DNA from 2 places in the Parafilimonas sp. genome. Region 1 is predicted to be linked to the other one. Evidence: riboswitches for the same ligand, from Rfam matches in the RefSeq annotation. Region 1 holds a riboswitch; the other holds the start of a gene.
The links. A riboswitch is a leader RNA that binds a small molecule or an ion and turns the genes downstream of it on or off. The one in region 1 is predicted to bind fluoride.
Positions count from the first base shown of each region.

Region 1 (7,958 bases):
TGTTTCTTTAACGGTAGGCTCCCTCGTTGCACTCTTTTTATGGCTGCTCGACAAAGCCATGAACTTCCGCTTTGCTCATCCCTGGCTGCTGTTTCTTTTACCGCTTGCAGGGATATTGATTTACTTCCTGTATAAAATTTCAGGCAAAAATGCCGAAGGCGGCAATAATCTCATTATGGATGAGATACATGATCCGGGCGGCGGCGTACCGTTCAGGATGGCTCCTTTGGTATTGCTTACCACCGTTATTACACACCTGTTCGGCGGCTCTGCTGGCAGGGAGGGCACGGCAGTTCAGATTGGTGGTAGTTTAGCCCAGTTTTTTGCTAAAAGGCTCAAACTCTCGCAGGAAGATGTAAAAACACTGCTGATGACGGGTATTGCCGCAGGATTTGGCGCGGTGTTCGGGACACCCATTACAGGCGCTATTTTTGCCTTAGAAGTGCTGGCGCTGGGCAGGATCAAGCACGATGCCCTGATGCCCTGTTTTATTGCCAGTGTGCTGGCAGACATTGTTTGTTCCGCCTGGGGTATTCATCATACCCATTATCAAATCAATTTCACAGACAAGGGTATCATTTTCTTCCGTTATTTCCATTTTGACTTCCTGTTATTAATCAAGGCAATAATAGCCGGTGTTGCGTTTGGTCTGGCAGGATATATGTTTGCCGAACTCTCTCATACCATCAAAAATTACAGTAACAGGTGGATTAAAATAAAGTGGCTTATTCCGGCAGCAGGCGGACTTGCCATTATAGTATTTACTTACTTGTTGGGAACACAGGATTACCTTAGCCTCGGTGTAAAAAATCCTGATCCGAACGCCGTTTCTATTACTACCTGCTTTACTCCGGGTGGCGCTACTTATTATAGCTGGCTATGGAAATTGCTGTTTACCGCTATTACGCTTGGAACAGGCTTTAAGGGTGGCGAAGTAACGCCGTTATTTTTTATTGGTGCTGCATTGGGAAATACCATTGCTACATTAACCGGCGCACCAGTTGACCTGATGGCAGGACTTGGATTTATAGCGGTGTTTGCGGGAGCTACCAACACCCCTATTGCCTGCACCATAATGGGCGTAGAACTATTCGGTGCAGACAATGCGCTCTATTATGCGGTAGCTTGTTTTACCGCTTACTATTTCAGCGGGCATTCAGGCATTTACCACGCTCAGAGAATCGGCGTTTCCAAAGTAACCAAATTGAATCATCATACTAATGAAACCTTACATGAGGTAAGACAAAAACGTATCAAAAACAGAAAATTATGGTAAAGAAAGTCAAACACCATTCGTTAGGCAAGCTGGAGATTTACATAGCACCGGCGCATAAGGTACAGCACGGTACAAGAAGCCTGTTCCGTAAACTGTTTCCAAAATCCACCTACATGCACTTGATCCAGGATGCAAGAAAAGAAGGTATCATCAACGCTGCTGCGCACAGCACCCATACCAGTTTTACCACTGATGGGAAAGTAATTACTTTTAGCGTGGAAGGCGATAATTCAAAATTGGCAATGTGCGTGGAACTGGTGGACAAAAGGGAAAAGCTGGAAGCATTTTTCCTGAAGCACCAGGATTTACTACGTGAAAAAGTAGTGATCTTTAAAGAGGTTGAATTTTGGGATGTCGAATAAATGGAACATGAAAGCAATACTAATGATATGGCTCGGCGGAGGTATCGGTAGCGTATTCCGGTATCTGGTGCAGCTTGGAGTAAGTAAACTGGTCAACATTACTTTTCCGGCAGGTACTTTCCTGGTCAATATTACCGGTTGCTTTGTTATTGGGCTATTATACGGCTTCGCTAATAAATATGCTACGTTAACTCTGGAATGGAGGATGTTTCTTATAACGGGCTTATGCGGCGGATATACAACTTTCTCCAGCTTTTCGTATGAAGGTATCAGCTTGTTCAGGCAGGGCAATTATACCTACTTTATTCTGTACATACTGCTAAGTGTAATTGCAGGATTATTCGCTACGATGGGAGGAATTACTATTGTTAAATAAATTAATAGCAAAGTTATGGAAGCACACTATAAAAAAATACTGATAGCCATTGATAATAGCGCCCATTCAATGAAAGCAGCAAAGGCAGGTTTTGCGTTGGCACATGCTTTGAGGGCTACCATTGGATTATTGTATGTGGTAGATAAATCAAAAGAGGTGATTAATGCAGACTTAGGCATTACACCCCAGCAAAGCGGAACTGTTTTATTAAACGAAGCAGAGAAAACAATCGAGCAATTTATTCGTTTATATAATGGGGTTGACCGTATAGAGCGTTTTACACCGGAGGGGTTTCCGGAACAGGAAATCATCAACATTTCTAAAGAATGGGAGGCAGACCTGATTGTTATGGGAACCCACGGACGTACAGCCATAGGAAAAATATTGACCGGCTCAGTTGCAGAATACGTTATTCGTCACTCGACTATTCCGGTATTAATAACACCTCCAAGAATGGAATAAATTGTTATCTTTGTAAAGACTGGTGATGGTGTCCACCAAATCAACCGCCTTGTAAGAAGGACGATGACGCCTACAGGATAGATTAAGTAATTAATTTAATTCAGTAGGCATGAAATTATCTCAGCAGTACGCAGGCAACTTGTCTGTCATTAAAAAAGTCTTTTGGTGGTCACTTCTGACACTACCTTCTGCATTTATTATCGGCAATGTTGTTGCCCTGTTCCTATGGTCAATTGACAAAGTAACCGCAGTCCGATTATCTCATCCGCAAATTATATGGTTTCTCCCGGTCGCCGGTATAGTCATATACTTTATCATCAGGGCATTCCGTGAAACCAGCAGCAATATTGTTTTCCAAAACATTCATGCTAAGAGCAACGGCATAACAGAAAAATCCTCGCTGCCTATTTTCTTAACTACAATTATCACTCACTTATTTGGTGGCTCTGCAGGGCGTGAAGGTGCTACCTTTCAAATAGGTGCAAGCCTTAGCCGCCTTTCTGCAAAGCTGTTCAAACTAAGCGAACCACAATTTAAAGTGGTTTGTACTTCGGGTATTGCGGCTGCATTCGGGGCTGTTTTTGGTGTGCCCATAGCCGGTGCTTTCTTTGCACTCGAAATAGTGCGTGAAGGCACTTTCCCTTACAATGCCCTTATTCCCTGCATTGTAGCCAGTATCGTCGGTACACTGACCTGTAATTATTGGGGAGTTCATTTAACGCAGTTTCAATACATTTTTGCTTCCCAAAGCCATCCGATGTTCGATGGCAAATTCACTCCCGACCTTTTATTATTGGCAAAGGCAGGAGCAGTCGGTGTAATAATGGGACTATTGTGTTGCTTGTTCTACCTCGTATTGCAATACCTGAAGCAAGGGATAGATAAATCAGTGTTACCTAAATGGGTAATTCCGTTCATCGGCGGGATACTCCTCGTCGCACTGTATTTCGTATTTGGCACACAGGAATATTTAGGGCTTGGTGCAACCGGTTTAGGTCAAAATACAGTAAGTATTGCATCGGCGTTTAATGCAGGCGGAGCAGATACCTGGAGCTGGCTAATCAAACTTCTTTTTGTTGTAATAACATTGAGTTTTGGCTTCAGAGGCGGTGAGATCACACCCCTTCTTTTTATTGGCGCTACGCTGGGCAGTGTCTTAGCTGTCCTTTTTAATGCTCCTGTTCCATTGTTTGCCGCTTTAGGCTTTATTACCATGTTAGGCGGTTCTGCCAATACTCCTTTTGCCGCTACGATCCTCGGCATGGAACTGTTCGGAGCGGAATATACTTCTTATTACGCATTTGCCTGTTTCATTGCCTATTTCCTTAGTCCTACAAGGAAAAAGATTGAATTGCTGCAAGCGCCTACTGTGCCAAAACTCTTTGATGCTGATTACTTAAAAGAATGGTCATTGGACAGGAAATTAGAAAACGAAAGACTTGAAAAGAAGAAAGACGAAGATGAGCCAAGTTATCTTGAAGGAGAAGGAAACGGAAGAAATAACGCTGATTTTGAAATGTTATGAAGATGGCAATAGACAATATATCGCAGGAAGAAATGGAGCAAATGAAGCAGTGGTTGCAGGAACAAGCGCTGCTTGCAAATGTTACAGCCCAGGATTATATGGGATTGATCCTGTATAAGCTGTTTGAATTTGAGCAACGGCTCAAAAAAATAGAATATAACCAGCAAACACATTGGGTAAACTGATTTTAAAATACACTATGGTCTTAGTCCGTAAGAAATAAAAATTAATTATGAAGATTACAAAAATTCATGCAAGAGAGGTACTCGATTCAAGAGGCAATCCTACAGTAGAAGCTGAGGTAGAATTGGATAATAAATTTAGAGGTCGCGGTATTTCGCCCTCCGGTGCAAGTACGGGAGGAAAAGAAGCAGTAGAGTTACGTGATGGAGATAAGAAGCGTTACAATGGCAAAGGGGTTTCCGTTGTGGTTAATAACGTCAATCTCGTTATCAGCAAAGCCCTTATCGGCAAAAGCCTTACCCATCAGCAGGAAATAGATAAGCTGATGATTGACCTGGACGGAACCTCAAACAAATCCCGGCTGGGTGCAAATGGCATACTGGCTGTTTCTATTGCCTATGCCAATGCTGCCGCTGCATTTAAGCAAATTCCATTATACCGGCAGTTTAGTAATGAAAATTCCTACACGCTGCCAGTACCCTGCATGAACGTAATCAATGGGGGCAGACATGCTGACAACAACGTAGATTTTCAAGAGTTCATGATTGCGCCTCATCATGCGCCTTCATTTAAAGAAGCTATACGCATGGGCGAAGAAACTTTCCATGCGCTCAAAGATATTCTGAAAACGAAAGGCTACTATACGGGTGTAGGCGATGAAGGTGGATTTGCGCCCAATCTTAAATCAAATGTGGAAGCAGTAGAGATTATCCTCGAAGCTATCCACAAAGCAGGATATAAAGCGGGAAAGGATATTTCCCTGTGCATTGACCCAGCCAGCAGCGAATTATGGCAGAATGGTCAGTACGTGTTTTTTAAAGACACCAGTAAAAAACACATGACAACTGCCGAAATGATTGATTTGTGGGAAAGCTGGCTGGGTCAATACCCAATTGTACTGTTGGAAGATGGCTTAGGAGAAGATGATTGGGAAGGATGGCAGCAACTGACACAAAGGCTCGGAAGTAAAACTGAGCTTGTTGGTGATGATATTTTCTGCACCAACCCTGTTATCCTTGAAAAAGGCATTCAGCAGAAAATAGGTAATTCGGTGCTTATAAAGCTAAACCAGATAGGAACTGTCACCGAAACATTCCAGACAATTGAATTGGCTAAACAGAACAACTATAACTGTTTTATATCGCACCGTAGCGGAGAAACAGAAGATACCACTATTGCAGATTTAACCGTCGCTTCAGGCGCAGGGCATTTGAAAACAGGAAGTGGTTGCCGGGGTGAACGGATTGCCAAATTCAACAGGCTTTTGCGTATAGAAGAAGAATTAGGTAACAAGGCAGTATTTGCAGGCATTAAAACATTTAAAAACCAGTAGTAGCAGTATGCAACAATATCAGCAAGTCATACATCCCTGGCATATCAGCATCGGCAATAATGCACCGGAAGTTGTCAAAGCGGTTATTGAAATTCCGAAAGACAGCCGCATGAAATACGAACTGGATAAAGAATCGGGCTTATTAAAATTAGACCGGGTTATCTATTCTTCCATGCACTATCCCATGAATTATGGGCTGGTTCCTCAAACCTATTTTGACGATGGAGATCCGCTGGATATACTGGTCATGTGTTCTTATGAAATTGTTCCGCTCTGTGTTTTAGATGTTCGGGTAATAGGAATCATGCACATGGAAGATGAGCATGGCATTGACGACAAGATATTATCCGTAGCGGCACATGATCCGGCTTACGAACATATTCACGATCTGCAAGACCTCCCTCAGCATCACATGGATGAACTGAAAAACTTTTTTGAAGGCTATAAAGCACTGGAACATAAAACGGTCAGGGTAGGCAATATGTATGGTAAGGAGCAGGCGTATGAGTGTATTCAAAGAAGTATAAAACAATACAAAGAAAAATTTAAAATCAGTTAAGCATATTAAAAGAACGTGATTTCATTATGTCGCCGTATGAAAGAGATTGTCAAATATTAGAATGGACAAACACAAATCGCATAAAAGTATTCGACAACCTGTTGGTTGGAATAACGGACACAGCTTATATGGTGGCTTTATTGATTGGTTTATTGGTTTTAATAAGCGGATTTATGAAGAAAGACACTCTATTACGACGAAAGGGCTGGGAGGTGCTTGGCGCTCTGCTTGCAAACTCTGTTATCGTAAACGTGCTGAAATACACGATAAACAGGGAGCGCCCCTTTGTGCAGGATAAGCTGATTGAAAAACTTTCTACCGGCGGAAGCCCGTCTTTCCCTTCGGGTCATACTGCCGATGCTTTTGTAGTCGCCACATCCATGTCTTTGCTCTTCTATCCTAAGTGGCAGCTATTAGTTCCAATATGGATTTGGGCAATAGCAATAGGATATTCCAGAATAGTATTGGGTGTTCATTATCCCAGTGATGTATTGGGTTCTATGGTCATTGGTAGTATGATAGCCGTAGTTATACATTTTCTCATTAAAAAACGGAAAGCAGATAAAGTCACGATATTGATAGAGTGAAAAATAAAGGACATCACCTTTTAAAGACAACAGTATGAAACTTGCTATTATAAGCGATATACATGCCAATCTGCCTGCGTTGGAAGAGGTATTGAATGGAATAGATTCACAAAAAGTGAATACCATTTATTGCTTGGGTGACCTGGTGAACCAAAACGTATGGAACAACGAAGTAGTTGAGCTAATTCGTAAAAGAAAAATATCTACCATAAAGGGCAATCATGATGCAGGTATAGGAGAAGGAAAACATTTTTTCCCATTTTCATACACATCTACTGAGGCAAAGCAATGGGGCAAAGAAGCAATTGAATATACACTTTCTCATATAACTGAAGATAATCGAAACTTTCTTTCGGCACTTCCTATGCGTCTTCGCCTGAAGATTACAGGTAAAGATGGAACTTCCTTTACGATGGTGTTAACACATGGCACTCCTAAAGGTATTAATGAGAGGATGTACCATTTTTCACCTAAAAAAGATTTTGCGGAATTATTGAAGCTGGCAGACGCAGACATGCTTATTATGGGTAACACCCATGCTCCGTACCATCACATCATTCCGGTTGAAGAGAATGGGAATGTTATTAAGAGGCATGTGCTAAATCCCGGCTCTATTGGTAAGCCTAAAGACGGAGATTGGCGACCCAGTTATGTACTATTAACTATTGATTCAAACAAGTCCTTACTGACAGACCCTGAAGCGGTTCAGGTGGACTTTTACAGGATTAAATACGATTTAGGCAAAGCAGTAAAAGCGATTAAAAATAGTGGTTTACCTGTTTATTATGGAGGATGCCTTATAACGGGATAAACATAAATACAACACAAGGAAATGTATAATAGTAAAAATATCAATGTATGAAACTTGCATTTATCAGCGATATACATGCCAATCTACCGGCTCTTACAGCAGCTTTGAAAGATATTGAACAGCAGCAGCCAGACGATATTTATTGTTTGGGCGACCTGGTGAATTTTGCCGGTTGGGATAACGAAGTAATTGACCTTATCCGCAAGCTCGATATTACCTGCATTCAGGGCAACCATGATGAAGGCATTGGCTACCACCGTCATGATTTCCCTTTTTCATATAGCAACGAAGCGCAAAAGCATTTCGGGCATTTATCCATTCAACGGGTGAATAAAATCATTTCCGAAGAGCATCGCCGCTATTTGTCTGAACTGCCTTTTATGCTGCAATTGGAGTTTCGTTTTCCTTTTCATCATGTAAGGCTGGCAATGGTACATGGAAGCGTATCTACCAACAACGAATATGTACAAAAGGATACACCTGA
Region 1 covers NZ_JBQCIT010000051.1:95,916-103,873, reverse strand. Annotated here, with positions in the region: gene ACTHN6_RS18430 (voltage-gated chloride channel family protein) at 1-1,276, shown strand, start outside; gene ACTHN6_RS18425 (DUF190 domain-containing protein) at 1,270-1,638, shown strand; gene crcB (fluoride efflux transporter CrcB) at 1,646-2,014, shown strand; gene ACTHN6_RS18415 (universal stress protein) at 2,030-2,476, shown strand; fluoride riboswitch at 2,489-2,556, shown strand; gene ACTHN6_RS18410 (chloride channel protein) at 2,586-4,001, shown strand; gene ACTHN6_RS18405 (hypothetical protein) at 4,004-4,186, shown strand; gene eno (phosphopyruvate hydratase) at 4,234-5,517, shown strand; gene ACTHN6_RS18395 (inorganic diphosphatase) at 5,525-6,076, shown strand; gene ACTHN6_RS18390 (phosphatase PAP2 family protein) at 6,178-6,663, shown strand; gene ACTHN6_RS18385 (metallophosphoesterase family protein) at 6,698-7,474, shown strand; gene ACTHN6_RS18380 (metallophosphoesterase family protein) at 7,522-7,958, shown strand, end outside.

Region 2 (7,958 bases), on a different contig from region 1:
GGCAGACTGGTAATTAAACATCCCCGCATGCAAACGATTAAATTGAAATACTCCGGGAATGACAGTTTTGGCTTCCTGAAGTTTGATCGGGATACAGAAAATAAGATTGTTGGATTGAAAATATTAGGCGAAGGAATTGCTTTTGTAAAAAGCGCTAAGTAGATAGGCAGTCATAAACCGCCGATCAATGCTGCTGCAGTACAGGTTTCAATCATTCAAAAACAAAGTGGTTCATTGTTTTAATTATTCAGCTCCGCTTCCTATTTGTAGTCGTTCAACAATAAAATAAACGCTACCTGCATCAGGTCTTAGTTTAAAAAGAACAGCTGCCTGCTTTGCGATTGCAGTCGTTATATAATAAACGCTGCCCCTCATGTTTTGCAGTCTGTTCCATGAATGCTTTTTGACTGAGCTTAAATAATGATTAAAAATTATTTCACCAATACTGTCTGATAAGGAACACCGCTTATTATAACGGCCCGCATCCTGCTTATGCGCTACTTTAATGATGGCTTTATTAGGCTCCTTCGCAGAATGTTTACGATAATAAGTTTGTAAAGCCATATCGGTTCTTACAGCTACCCATGTGGCTTCTACCAATAAACTCCTGACATAACACCTGACTTTAAAGAAAGTGACTTTGCAGTTCCAATGATTGAAAGATTTCTTGACAAAAGCCTGAAAAGAAATGATGACTGACAATTACGAAAAAAACAACGAACTGCTAACATCGGCTTGGCAGTATGGTTGGTGAAATGCTCGCCCGATGTTTGTGTTTCTTCACTTCATCCCTGTATTAAAATTTGTAACTTTTCTTGAGCATTAAAGCCATACCTGTTTCCTGTTCACACCGCGGCCCTTGCTAAAGTTTGCATCAAGTATTAGTGTACCGGCCTATATTTCCAAACAGAACCTTTTCGGCCCCACTGTTTTATCACATCCGTCATTGGCTTATTTTTGCGGGGTGAACAACAGCATTCACCCAGAAGAAAAAGTTTCCGGCAATGGTTCATTGGAAAAAAGCAAAACCGCTATCCTGGCCATTGAATCTTCCTGCGATGAAACGTCGGCATCCGTTTGTGTTGACGGAAAGATTTTATCTAATATAATTGCCACCCAGGCCGTGCATGAACAATATGGCGGCGTTGTGCCCGAACTTGCCAGCAGGGCACATATACAAAACATTGTGCCCGTTATTGATGCTGCCCTGTCTGCTGCCAATTATCAACTGTCGGCTATTGATGCCATTGCTTTTACGCAGGCGCCGGGGTTAATCGGCAGTCTGCTGGTAGGCGCACAGTTTGCAAAATCGTTATCGCTGGCGCTGGATAAACCGCTAATTGCCGTGCACCACATGCAGGCGCATGTATTGGCCAATCTTATTGCAGAGCCCAGGCCTGCATTCCCCTTTTTGTGTTTAACTGTCAGCGGCGGGCACACACAGATTGTGCTGGCGCATTCACCTTTGCAGCTTGAAATAATTGGGGAAACCATTGATGACGCTGCAGGTGAAGCTTTTGATAAATCAGCCAAAATGCTTGGCTTGCCTTATCCCGGCGGCCCGCTCATTGATAAATATGCCAAACAGGGCAATGCCAAAGCCTTCAAATTTGCAGAGCCGCAAATTCCGGGTTTGAATTTTTCTTTCAGCGGGTTAAAAACCTCCGTACTGTATTCACTGCAAAAAGAAGTAAAAAATAATCCCGCTTTTATTGAAGAAAACCTGTACGATCTCTGCGCTTCCGTTCAATATACCATCATCCATATTTTAATGAAAAAACTGAAGAAGGCAACGGAACAAACCGGCATAAAACAGGTCTGTATTGCCGGCGGCGTTAGTGCTAACAGCGGCCTGCGCATTGCACTTAAAGAATATGGTATAAAATATAACTGGCAAACTTTTATTCCTGCTTTTGAATATTGTACCGATAACGCCGCTATGATTGCCATCACGGCTTATTATAAATATCTCGCCGGCGATTTTGCCGGATTGAGTATAAGCCCTACGGCAAGGGCCGAATGGTAAGAACTTGCGGATGAAGCCATAATTAACAGCACCGCGATCTGTGTTAACTGTTAAACAACAAACCGCCTATCTTTTCCCTTGTAACAAAATACTACATTTGCGCCCCAAAAAGATTCGCAAACAGCACAAATGAGCAACGAGAAAGAAATAAGCCGCAGGAGAACATTTGCTATTATATCGCATCCCGATGCCGGTAAAACCACATTAACCGAAAAGTTCTTGTTGTTTGGCGGCGCTATTCAAACAGCGGGCGCTGTAAAAAGCAATAAAATTAAAAAGCATGCCACGAGTGATTTTATGGAAATTGAAAGGCAGCGTGGTATTTCGGTGGCTACCAGTGTAATGACGTTTGAGTATAAAGATTTTCTCATTAATCTTTTAGATACACCCGGCCACAAAGATTTTGCGGAAGATACCTACCGTACATTAACAGCCGTTGACAGTGTAGTGCTGGTGGTTGACAGTGTGAATGGCGTGGAAGAACAAACCCGCCGCCTGATGGAAGTTTGCCGCATGCGCAAAACGCCGGTGATTGTTTTTATTAATAAGATGGACCGCGATGGTAAAAACCGTTTTGACCTCCTGGAGGAAATTGAAAAAGAACTGAAGATACAATTGCATCCGATGACCTGGCCCATCAACAGCGGTAAAGATTTTAAAGGCGTATATAACCTTGATGCCAAAAGCCTGCTGCTGTTTACGGCTAATACAAAAGCCACAGAAGATGATAGTATTGTAATTGAAGACTTAAATGATGATTTTCTGAACGATAAAGTTGGCAACAATGATGCTAACATACTGCGTGAAGATGTGGAACTCATAGATGGCGTATATGGCAAATTGAATACGGAAGATTATTTATCAGGCAGCGTGGCGCCGGTTTTCTTTGGCAGTGCCATCAACAATTTTGGGGTAAAGGAATTGCTTGATACATTTATAAAAGTTGCACCGGAACCATTAGACCGCGAAACGAGTAAGCGCATTGTAAAAGTGGATGAGCCAAAGCTCAGTGGTTTTATTTTTAAAATTCACGCCAATCTCGATCCAAGACACAGGGACAGGATTGCTTTTATGCGTGTGTGCAGCGGTAAGTTTGAACGCAACAAATATTATCATCATGTGCGGTTAGATAAGGATTTCCGTTTCAGCAATCCTTATTCTTTTATGGCACGCAGCAAGGATATTATTGAAGACGCTTATCCCGGCGATGTAATTGGTTTGTTCGATACCGGCAATTTTAAAATAGGCGATACGCTTACCGAAGGCGAAGATTTTTATTTTACCGGCATACCTTCTTTTTCACCGGAAATTTTTAAAGAACTCGTGAATAAAGACCCGATGAAAACAAAGCAATTGGAAAAAGGCATAACGCAGTTAACAGATGAAGGTGTGGCCCAGTTGTTCACACAGTTTGGCGGCAATAAAAAAATTATTGGTTGTGTGGGCGAACTGCAGTTTGAGGTAATTCAGTACCGCTTATTGAATGAGTACGGCGCAGCCTGCGAGTTTAGGGTTTTACCGTTTTACAAGGCTTGCTGGCTTACGAGCAATAACCAGAAAAAGCTGGATGAATTTCTTCGTTTTAAACAGCAAAACAGCGCGGAAGATAAAGATGGCAACCCAGTTTACCTTGCCCAGAGTGAATGGTTTTTAAATACAGAGATTACAAACAACCCTGATATTGTATTTCATTTTACAAGCGAGATACATAAATCAGCATAACTTATTTATCCTTCTTTCTTTGTACACGGGGTTTATAATAAAGCACACTGGCTTTTTCAATTGTCATTAAACCTCCGCAACCTGTTTGCTCAAGCATTTGCCCTGCCGTTTCTGCAAATGCATTTATTTTATCTTCAACATCTATTATTTCTATAACAATAGGAAGGTCCTGCGATATTTCTATAAGCTTGGCAGTATGCACCAATGAAGAAGCGCCAAAAGACATAATACCACGCAAAACAGTGCAGCCTGCAACCTGCTGCTTTTTTGCTTCAAATAAAATGGCTTCATACAATGGCTGGTGGCCAAGTTTATCTGCTTCGCCAATAAACAGGCGCAGCAGCTTTGAATCGTGCCCCGGTTCCATAATCAGAATATTAATTTAATGAATAAAATACCGGCATGAACAGCGCCAAACCCAATGATCACACTAAGTGATACATACAATAAAGCATAAAGGAATTCGCCGTCGAGCGCCATACTTACGTTTTCGTAAGCAAAGGAAGAAAATGTTGTAAACCCGCCGCAAATACCGGTAGCGAGAAAAAGCCGCATTTCCGGTGAAAGCAGGTTGCCCTTATCGGATAACGCATACACAAGGCCAATGACAAAACAACCAATAATATTTACGATTAATGTGCCAAGCGGAATAGAAGAAGGATAATTATTTTGCACATATTGCTGAAGTAAATACCTGCAGATACCGCCTATAAAACCACCTATTCCTATAAACAATAAATTCCTGAACATAGCAACAAAATTATTAAACTACGAACAGGAGTCATCAGCTTTTTACGGCGGTTAATGGCGAACCCCATCGCCGGTGCAAATATATAGTTGAATACAGAAACGCATTTAAAACTTTTAGTTGTATAATAAGTTATATTGCAAACAGGTTAAACCGCAACCGCTGCTGATTAAACTATCAACTGCTGCAGCGTGCAACGCAACCGTGCTTTATAGGAATACAACAGCTCATCACACATAAATAAAAAATAAGCAAAGCTTATGAGATGCTTTTATTGCATCATGAAAACACCAAAAAGCATGTTGCCCGGCAATTGAAATAATAAAACTATACGAATGAAAATACGCGAAATAAAAATTTTAAGGGGCCCGAATTACTGGAGCATACGCCGTCCAAAGCTCATTCAAATGACGCTTGACCTTGAAGAAATGGAGCAACGCCCAACCAATACAATTGATGGTTTCCCTGAGCGTTTGCAAACGCTTATGCCAAGCCTGTATGAACACCGTTGCAGCGAGGGTAAACCCGGCGGGTTTTTTATCCGCGTAAAGGACGGTACGTGGATGGGCCATGTGATTGAACACATTGCATTGGAGCTGCAAACGCTGGCCGGCATGGATTGCGGCTTTGGCCGCACACGCGGCACAGGCAAAGAAGGTGAATACTTTGTTGTGTTTGATTATATGGAAGAAGATGCCGGGGTTTATACGGCAAAAGCTGCTGTGCGCATTGCAGAAGCATTGATTGATGCACAACCGTATAACCTTGATGAGGATATTCAGCGGCTGCGTGAAATAAGGGAAGATACAAGGCTGGGCCCTTCAACCGGCAGCATTGTTGAAGAAGCTGTAAAGCGCGATATTCCTTTTATACGGCTGAATAAACAAAGCCTCGTGCAGTTAGGTTATGGTGTACATCAAAAACGCATAAGGGCAACCATTGCAAGCACCACATCCACCATCGCAGTGGATATTGCAGGTGATAAAGAAGAAACGAAAAATTTACTCGATGCAGCACAAATACCTGTGCCAAAAGGTACGGTTATACGTAGTGAAGAAGGTTTAAAAGATGCGGTGGAACGGTATGGTTACCCGTTGGTAATAAAGCCTATTGATGGCAATCATGGCAAAGGCAATACCACTAACATCACAACTTATGAACAGGCGCTGAAAGCATTTGAAGCAGCCAAACAATACAGCCGCAGCGTTATTGTTGAAAAGTTTATTACCGGCTTTGATTTCCGTGTGCTGGTCATCAACTATAAATTTATATGCGCTGCATTAAGAACGCCGGCAAGCGTTATAGGCGATGGCGAGCATACGATTCAATGGCTGATTGATGAAACCAATAAAGACCCCCGCCGCGGTTATGGCCATGAAAAAGTTTTAACGCAAATAACCATCGATCAGTTCACGCAAAAAATGCTGGATGAAAAAGGCTATACATTAGAAACAATCCCGTCAAAAAAAGAACTGGTATTATTAAAGCCAACCGCCAATCTTTCAACAGGCGGCACATCAACCGATGTTACGGATGAAGTACATCCGGTAAATATTTTTATGGCCGAACGTATTGCCCGTATCATCGGCCTTGATATTTGCGGCATTGATATAATGGCGCCTGATCTTAAAAGGCCTGTTACGGAAAATGGTGGCGCTATCCTTGAAGTGAATGCTGCGCCGGGTTTTCGCATGCATGTTGAGCCATCGGAAGGCATTGCAAGAAATGCAGCGGAACCTGTGATTGATATGCTGTTTCCCAAAGGGGCCACAGGCCGCATTCCAATCATAGCCATTACAGGCACGAATGGTAAAACCACCACCACGAGGTTAACCGCACATATTTGTAAAGCCGCAGGTAAAAAAGTGGGTTATACAACAAGCGATGGTGTTTATATTCAGAACCAGCTAATGATGAAAGGCGATTGTACCGGCCCTGTCAGCGCCAGGTTTGTATTAAGTGATCCTACGGTAGATTTCGCCGTGCTGGAAAGCGCCAGGGGCGGTTTATTAAAATCGGGTTTGGCTTTTGACAAATGCGATGTTGCTATTGTTACCAATGTTACAGCAGATCACATGGGGCTTGCCGGCATTAATACACTGGAACAGATGGCGCGGGTAAAAAGCGTAGTACCCGAAACTGTACGAAAAGGCGGCTTTGCCATATTGAATGCAGACGATGACCTTGTTTATAAAATGAAAGATAACCTCGATTGCAATGTTGCTTTCTTCAGCATGGATGAAAATAACCCGCGTATAAAAAAACATTGCGCGGAAGGCGGATTTGGCGCCGTATATGAAAATGGTTATATCACCATCTTGAAAGGCACCTGGAAAATACGCGTAATGAAAGTGAACGATATTCCTATAACCTTTGATGGCAAAGCCATTCATAATATTATGAACACATTGCCTGCCGTGCTGGCAGCTTATATGTTCAGGGATATTTCTATTGAAGATATACGAACAGGCTTAACCACGTTTGTGCCTTCGCCTGCGCTAACGCCGGGCAGGCTGAATATGTTTGAGTTTAAGAAATGCAAGTTCCTTGTGGATTTTGCACATAACCCTGCCGGGCTGGAGTTGCTTGGTAATTTTGTGAGCAAGATGGATGGCTCGCCCAAAGTGGGCATTATAAGTGGAACGGGCGACAGAAGGGATGAAGATATTCGCGAACTGGGCAGCTTATCAGCAAAATATTTTGATGAGATCATTATCCGCTGCGATAAAAATTTACGTGGCCGTACTGCAGAAGAAATTGTGAATTTATTGGTTGAGGGCATTAATGAAGCGAAAACAAAAGAAATTCCTTTCGAGATAATTTATAATGAACAGGATGCTATACTGCATGCCTACAACAATGCAAAGCCTGGTTCTTTAATCACCATCATGTGCGACGTGGTATCGGAAGCGCTTGATTTTATTAAAGGCTTAAAAGCGAAAGAAGATGCGGAATAAACTTTGAAAAATTGTTTCAGTTATTTGTTTACAGGAGGTTGTTCAAATAAATAGTTTTAAAAAATAAGCCACAGATGCACAGATTTTATCTGTTCACCTGTGGCGATAATTCTTAATAAATTTTATAGAAGTATTTTTTGATACAGCATTGTTTTACAACGTTGCCATATCAATAACAAACCTGTATTTTACATCACCTTTCAGCATACGTTCATACGCTTCATTGATATATTTTATGTCGATCACTTCCACATCAGACACTATATTCTTCGAAGCACAATAATCCAGCATTTCCTGTGTTTCCGGAAGGCCGCCAATCAATGAACCGCCAATACTTTTTCTGCCCATAATAAGATTGAATGCCGGGATTTTAGCAGGTGCTGGAGGCGCGCCCACACAAACCATGGTGCCGCTTGTTTTCAGCATGCTGAGATACATATTATAATCATGTTCAGCAGAAACCGTATCAAGAATAAAATCGAAATAGCCAGTCATTTTCTTTACC
Region 2 covers NZ_JBQCIT010000049.1:2,072-10,029, forward strand. Annotated here, with positions in the region: gene ACTHN6_RS17455 (serine hydrolase domain-containing protein) at 1-162, shown strand, start outside; gene tsaD (tRNA (adenosine(37)-N6)-threonylcarbamoyltransferase complex transferase subunit TsaD) at 860-2,026, shown strand; gene ACTHN6_RS17465 (peptide chain release factor 3) at 2,156-3,748, shown strand; gene ACTHN6_RS17470 (DUF190 domain-containing protein) at 3,750-4,115, opposite strand; gene crcB (fluoride efflux transporter CrcB) at 4,118-4,498, opposite strand; fluoride riboswitch at 4,517-4,579, opposite strand; gene cphA (cyanophycin synthetase) at 4,832-7,453, shown strand; gene ACTHN6_RS17485 (NAD(P)-dependent alcohol dehydrogenase) at 7,607-7,958, opposite strand, start outside.
Region 2: linked by a shared signal. The riboswitch ahead of crcB (fluoride efflux transporter CrcB) and the one ahead of ACTHN6_RS18410 (chloride channel protein) in region 1 are both predicted to bind fluoride.